2 regions of the Cellulomonas sp. P2_B4 genome follow, and region 1 is predicted to be linked to the other one. Evidence: riboswitches for the same ligand, from Rfam matches in the RefSeq annotation. Region 1 holds a riboswitch; the other holds the start of a gene.
What was found. A riboswitch is a leader RNA that binds a small molecule or an ion and turns the genes downstream of it on or off. The one in region 1 is predicted to bind S-adenosylmethionine.

Region 1 (3,205 bases):
GATCGGCGCTCGGAACTGCCGATCTCGCGCCGAGAGGTCGCTCTCGGCGCCGCGCTCGCGCGCGGCCGGGCGCAGCGAGGTGGTCGCGAGCGCGGCAGTTCCGTGCGAACGCGGCAGCAGCAGGTGCCGCGTTCGACAGGAAGTGCCGCGTTCGCCGAGTCCGGAACGGTTACCGCCGGTGGCGCCGAGCCTGCGTCAGTCGTCCAGGGCCGGGCCGCAGGCGGCCGCGGCCGTGGCGGCCAGGTGGTCCAGGCCGTGGACGGCGACGAGCGGGCGGGTGTCCTCGACGACCGCCCAGCAGCCGTCGACGATCTCGTAGCCGGACGCGGGACCGTCGGCGAGGTACTGCGTCAGGGCGGTGACCAGCCGGTCGACGGCCTCGCTCGTCGTGCCGACGCCGACGGACGCGCGGATCGCACCGTCGGAGGCGTTCAGGTGCGCGAGGAGCGGGTGGGCGCAGAAGCGGCCGTCACGGACGCCGATCCCGTGCTCGGCCGACAGGTAGGCGGCGACCAGGCCGGGGTTGTGGCCCGGCACGGTGAAGGTCAGGACGCCGACGGGCGGGGCGGAGTCGGGCCAGATGCGCGCGATCTCGACGCCGTCGATGGCGGACAGGCCCGCGACGAGCCGGGCACGCAGGGCGTCCTCGTGGGCGTGCAGCGCACCGGGCGGGAGGGCCGCGAGCTGGTCGCACGCCTCCGCGAGCGCGATGGCGCCGATGACGTTGGGCGAGCCGGCCTCGTGCCGGGCAGGTGCGGGCTGCCACACGGTCCGGTCCGTGCGCACGTCGCGCACCGCACCTCCCCCTGCGAGGTACGGCGCACCTGCGTCGAGCCAGTCGCGACGTCCGACCAGGGCGCCGGCCCCGAACGGTGCGTACGTCTTGTGGCCCGAGAACGCGATGTAGTCGGCGTCGGAGGCCGCGAGCGAGAACCCGCGGTGCGGCACCAGCTGGGCGCCGTCGACGGCGACGCGGGTGCCCTCGGCGTGCGCGAGGGCGATGACCTCGTCGAGCGGCAGCGACTCACCGGTGACGTTGGAGGCGCCGGTGACGGTCAGGAGCGCGTAGTGCCGGCGCGCGAGCTCGTCGCGAAGCCTGGACAGCGTCTCGGCGACCGTGCGGGCGATCGGCAGGATGGTGGTCGAGTGGCCGTGCCCGTCCGCGGAGTGCACCCAGGGCAGCAGGTTGGCGTGGTGCTCGATGTCCAGCACCAGCACCCGGGACCCGCTCGGGACGACCCGGGCCAGGAGGTTGAGCGAGTCGGTGGTGTTGCGGGTGATGATCGCGACGTCGTCGGGACGCGCGTCCACGAACCGCGCGATCGTCTGGCGCGACGACTCGTACAGGGCGGTGGACACCTGCGACAGATACCCGGCGCCGCGGTGCACGGACGCGTACAGCGGCAGGACCTCGGTGACACGCGCGGCGACCGCCTCGAGGGCGGGCGCGGACGCGGCGTAGTCGAGGTTGGCGTAGACGCGCTGCGTGCCGTCGACGAGGGGCACCGTGGTGTTGCCGCCGACGACGGGGAGCAGCTCGCTCACCGCGTCGACGTCCACACACGAGAGGCGCTCGGCAGTTGTGGTCATGATGGTCCTCCGACACAGAGGGGGCACCGCCGTCGGTGGACCCCGCGCTTGCCGAGCCCCGGACGGAACTCGGCCAGGTCGTCACCCGGGGCACCCCACCGCGGAGGAGGGTTGCCGGCCAGCGAGCCGGGGCTTGACGCTGGCGCTCATGACCTGAGAAGAGGGTCCCCGTCCCGCCGCGCACGTGTCAACGCACGATCGGATTCGTCTCGGATCGCAAGACTTCGATTCCACCAGTTGGATTCCGTCCGACGCCCGCACTAGCATCACCGGCACCATCCAGAGCGGCCGAGAGATCTGGCTCGACGACGCCGCAGCAACCCGCGTGCACGACAGTGCACGGACGAGGGTGCTACCGCCAGGACCGATGGAGGCTGCGCACGTGACAGAACGACTCAGGTACCGGCTGCTCAGCGGCACCGACGACATCGCCTTCTGCGAGCGCGTCTCGGAGGCCCTGGCCGACGGCTACGTGCTGCACGGCGGCCCGGCCGCGACCTACGACGGCGAGCGTGTGATCGTCGCGCAGGCCGTCATCCTTCCGAGCAACGCGACCCACGAGACGAGGCCCGTATGAGCTACGCCGGCGACCTGACCCCCCAGCAGGCCTGGGACCTCCTGGCGTCCGACGGCGACGCGCTGCTGGTCGACGTGCGCACCGACGCTGAGTGGGCCTACGTCGGCATCCCCGACGCCGCGTCGATCGGCGGCCGCTCCGCGCTGGTCGAGTGGGTCTCGTACCCGTCGGGACGCCCGAACCCGCAGTTCCTCAAGCAGCTCGGCGAGCTCGGGCTCACTCCGGGCGACGGCCGGCCGATCGTGTTCCTGTGCCGCTCGGGCGTCCGCTCGGTGCACGCCGCGAACGCCGCGACGGCCGCGGGACTCGGTCCGGCGTACAACGTCCTCGAGGGCTTCGAGGGCGACGTGGGTGCCGACGGGCACCGCGGGCACTCGGGCTGGCGCGCGGCCGGCCTGCCGTGGCGGCAGCGGTGAGCCCCCGGGTGCCGGGTCCCGGCGACTGGGACGAGAAGCGGGTCGAGCGCGGGACGCTGCGGCCGGACACCCTCGCCGTGCGCGGCGGGCTCGTGCGCTCGCAGTTCCAGGAGATGTCCGAGGCGCTCTTCCTGACGCAGGGCTACGTCTACGACGACGCCGCTCAGGCCGAGTCCGCGTTCGCGGGCGAGTACGACCGGTTCCTGTACTCGCGCTACAACAACCCGACGGTCTCGACGTTCGAGGAGCGGCTGCGGCTGCTCGAGGGCGCCGAGGCGGCGTTCGCCACCGCCAGCGGGATGTCCGCGGTGTTCACCGCGATCGCGGCGGTCGCCAAGTCGGGCTCGCGCGTCGTCGCGGCCCGGGCCCTGTTCGGGTCCACGGTCGTGCTCTTCGAGGAGGTCTTCGCCCAGTGGGGTGTGACCACCGACTACGTCGACGGGCACGACCTCGCGCAGTGGGAGGCGGCGCTCTCGACGCCGGCCGACGTCGTGTTCTTCGAGACGCCGTCCAACCCGATGCAGGACCTGGTCGACATCGCGGCGGTCACGACGCTCGCGCACGCCGCGGGCGCGATCGTGATCGTCGACAACGTCTTCGCGACGCCCGTCCTCTCGAAGCC
Region 2 (3,205 bases), on a different contig from region 1:
GCTCGCGTAGCGGAACGTGGTCTCGGGGCCGATCTCGGGGACCAGGTAGTGGTAGTTGGTGTCGAACCACTTGGTCATCTCGAGCGGCAGGTCGTCGCCGCGACCGCGCGCCACGGTCGAGTAGCCGGCCAGGTCGAGCGTGCCGTCGGCGGCCACCAGGTCGGCGAAGCGTGCGGGCACGGCGCCCACGACGGCCGTCGCGTCGAGCACGTGGTCGTAGAACGAGAACGCGCTCGGGATCGCGGGCACGTCGGTCGCCAGGCCGAGCTCAGCCAGACGCGTCCGGGTCCGGCGGCGCAGGTCGGCGGCGACGGCCTCGACCTCGTCGGCGGACGACTTGCCCGCCCAGAAGGACTCGATGGCCTTCTTCAGCTCGCGGCGCGGGCCGATCCGGGGGTAGCCGAGCACGGAGCCGGCGGGGAACTGTGCCGGAAACTGGATCTTGGTCATGGTATTTCAGTCCCTCGAGGGTCGGGCGGTTGCCGTGACCTGCGGCCCGCTGGCCAGGTCGGGAGCTGTCCGAGCTCCGCCGTCGAGGTGTGCACCCTCGAGCAGGTCAAGTACGGCATGGTGCTGGTTGAACGTGTAGAGGTGGACGCCGGGAGCCCCGCCGTCCAGGACGCCGTTGACCAGGTCGACGCTCGCGCGGATGCCCCGGCGGTGGCGGTCGAGCTCGTCGTCGGCGGAGCCGAGCAGGTCGAACAGTCTCTCAGGCACCGGGACCCCGGTGAGCTCCTGCACGCGGTGCAGGCGGGCGGGGTCGGTGGTCGGGATGATGCCCGGGATGATCGGGATGGTGACCCCGGCGTCGCGCGCGTCGGCGACGATCCCGAGGTAGTCGTCGGCGTCGAAGAACACCTGCGTGATGGCGAAGTCGGCACCCGCCTCCTGCTTGGCCAGCAGCGAGGCGACGTCCTGGGCGCGGGTGCCGCCGGTGGCGTGGTTGCCGCGCGGGAAGGCCGCGACCGCGACCGACAGCGGTCGGACGCGCGCGCGCACCGCCTGCGACGGGCTGTCCGCGCAGCGCTGCGCCTCGATCTGGCGCAGCAGCTCCACCAGCTCGCCGGCGGTCTGCAGGCCGTCCGGGTGGGCCACCCAGTCCTGCTGGTCGACGGGCGGGTCGCCGCGCAGCGCCAGGAACGAGCGGACGCCCTCGTCGAGGAACTCCTCGACGATCGTCGTGATCTCCTCGCGGGAGGTGCCGACGCAGGTCAGGTGGGCGATCGGGTTGAGCGTCGTCTCCCGCAGCAGCCGGCGGACCAGCTGCCGGGTGGTGACGCGCGTCTTGCCCGAGGCGCCGTAGGTGACCGAGACGAAGTCCGGGTGCACCGACTCGAGCGCCTGGATGGTCGCCCACAGGCGCGGCGCGGCGTCGGGGTTGCGCGGCGGGAAGAGCTCGAAGGAGATGGTCGGCCGGTCGTTGGCGGCGTGGGGGCGCGCGGCCGGGGCGACGTGCAGCCCGGGCGTGCGCGGTTCCAGCGTCGCGGCGCTCACGGGCACGCCTGCGGGGTGGGGCAACGGTCGTTCGGGGACATCTGGGTTCACTCCATCGTCCCTGGCGGAAGCACCCACACCCTCGCAAGAGGGGGGTTGCTGCGGCGTCGTCGAGCCAGGTCTCTCGGCCGCTCTGGATGGTAGGCGCGATCGTAGACCGCCGACCACATGGTGGGCAACCATGCTCGATGGGTGAGACGAGACTGTCCCGGGGAGCGATCAGACCCCGCGGCGTCCCCCGAGGGTGTTGTCGTCGCGCCCGCGGCGCTGCTGCGGGACGTCGAACCACGAGGTGGGCGAGCCGGCCGGGACGAGCCGCAGCCCGTCCTGCACCGCGGCGAGGATGTCCACGTCCGGTGCCGGGGTTCCCGTCAACGCATCGGCCGCGGCGCGCACGTCGTCGTGCCGCCCGTCGGGTTCGAAGACGTCTGCCACTCTCGGCACGATAGTCGGCTGGTTCTCACCTGCCGAGATGGGTTCGGGAGCGTCACCCGGCAGGAGTATCGATCTCACCCGGCGCCACAGCACGCCCAGGACCCCGTCGTCCAGTGCTTCACCCGGGCGTACCAGTGCGTTCTGCCTGGTCAGGCGTCCATCTCTAGGGGCGCGGGGGGTCCGGAGCCTCGGCTAGGCGCCCTGGGCGCTCGGACACGTGGCCAGGTGGTCGTCCACCACCCCGCAGGCCTGCATGGCGGCGTACGCGGTGGTGGGTCCGACGAACCGGAAACCGAGCGACTTGAGCTCCTTGGCGAGGGCCTTGGACTCGGGGGTGATGGCCGGGACGTCCGTCCACGTGGCGGGACGCGTCCAGCCGGAGCGGTCGGGGGCGTGCGACCACAGGACCGCGTCGAGGGAGCCGCCGTCCGCGTGCAGCGCGCGCAGCGCCCGGCCGTTCGCGATGGTGGCCTCGATCTTGGCGAGGTTGCGCACGATCGACGCGTCGGCCATCAGCCGCGCGACGTCGTCGTCGCCGAACTCGGCCACGACCTCCGGGTCGAAGTCGGCGAACGCCGCCCGGAACGCGGGCCGCTTGCGCAGGACCGTGATCCAGGCGAGCCCGGACTGGAAGCCCTCGAGCGCGAACCGCTCGAAGAGCGCGTTCTCGCCGTGGACCGGCTTGCCCCACTCCTCGTCGTGGTACTTCTCGTAGAGCGGGTTGCCGTCGCCGAAGCAGCGGCCGATGTTCGAGTCCGGCCGAGGCTCGGGAAGTGCGTCGGGGAGCGTCATGCCCCGAGTCTGTCTCCTCCGTCCGACACCGGACCGGCCGGATGCGGAGCCGCTCGGTCGAGCGAGGGCTGGGGTCGGCTCGACGCGACGACGATCAGCCGCTCGATGCCGTCGAGGATCAGCTGCGTGCCGAAGTCGAGGGTGTCCTCGTCGAGCGGGTCCCAGACGAAGCCGCCGGCGTCGACGGCGCGCAGCAGCGCGGGGTGCGAGGCGGGCGTCGCGAGGATGCCGATGAGCGTGCCCAGGTCGGGTGCGTCGCCCTCCGTGGGGCCGACCGCCGCGGTGCGTGCCTGCGCCGACAGCTGCTCGCTGACCCGCAGCTGGTCGAGCGCATGCGTGGAGAGCACGCCGATGGCGCCGACCTTCTGCGACTCGGTCAGCGGGGTGTCCTCGAGCGCCGCGAGCATGCCCTCCATCCAGGAGAGCCGCCCCGGGCCGATGGCGTGCAGGACCGTCGTCGTGCGGGCCAGCCACGGGTGCGCGC

Region 2: another riboswitch for S-adenosylmethionine. It lies ahead of AC1DZC_RS17015 (methylenetetrahydrofolate reductase); the one in region 1 lies ahead of AC1DZC_RS08685 (DUF1737 domain-containing protein).

The regions. Positions count from the first base shown of each region.
Region 1 is NZ_JBFUDI010000004.1:166,087-169,291, reverse strand. It holds gene AC1DZC_RS08690 (aminotransferase class V-fold PLP-dependent enzyme) at 196-1,590, opposite strand; SAM riboswitch class IV at 1,630-1,744, opposite strand; SAM riboswitch class I at 1,863-1,964, shown strand; partial or broken gene AC1DZC_RS08685 (DUF1737 domain-containing protein) at 1,958-2,137, shown strand; gene AC1DZC_RS08680 (rhodanese-like domain-containing protein) at 2,164-2,583, shown strand; gene AC1DZC_RS08675 (O-succinylhomoserine sulfhydrylase) at 2,580-3,205, shown strand, end outside.
Region 2 is NZ_JBFUDI010000011.1:92,717-95,921, reverse strand. It holds gene metE (5-methyltetrahydropteroyltriglutamate--homocysteine S-methyltransferase) at 1-450, opposite strand, end outside; gene AC1DZC_RS17015 (methylenetetrahydrofolate reductase) at 457-1,494, opposite strand; SAM riboswitch class I at 1,544-1,638, opposite strand; gene AC1DZC_RS17010 (hypothetical protein) at 1,714-1,929, opposite strand; gene AC1DZC_RS17005 (DNA-3-methyladenine glycosylase I) at 2,122-2,721, opposite strand; gene AC1DZC_RS17000 (TetR/AcrR family transcriptional regulator) at 2,718-3,205, opposite strand, start outside.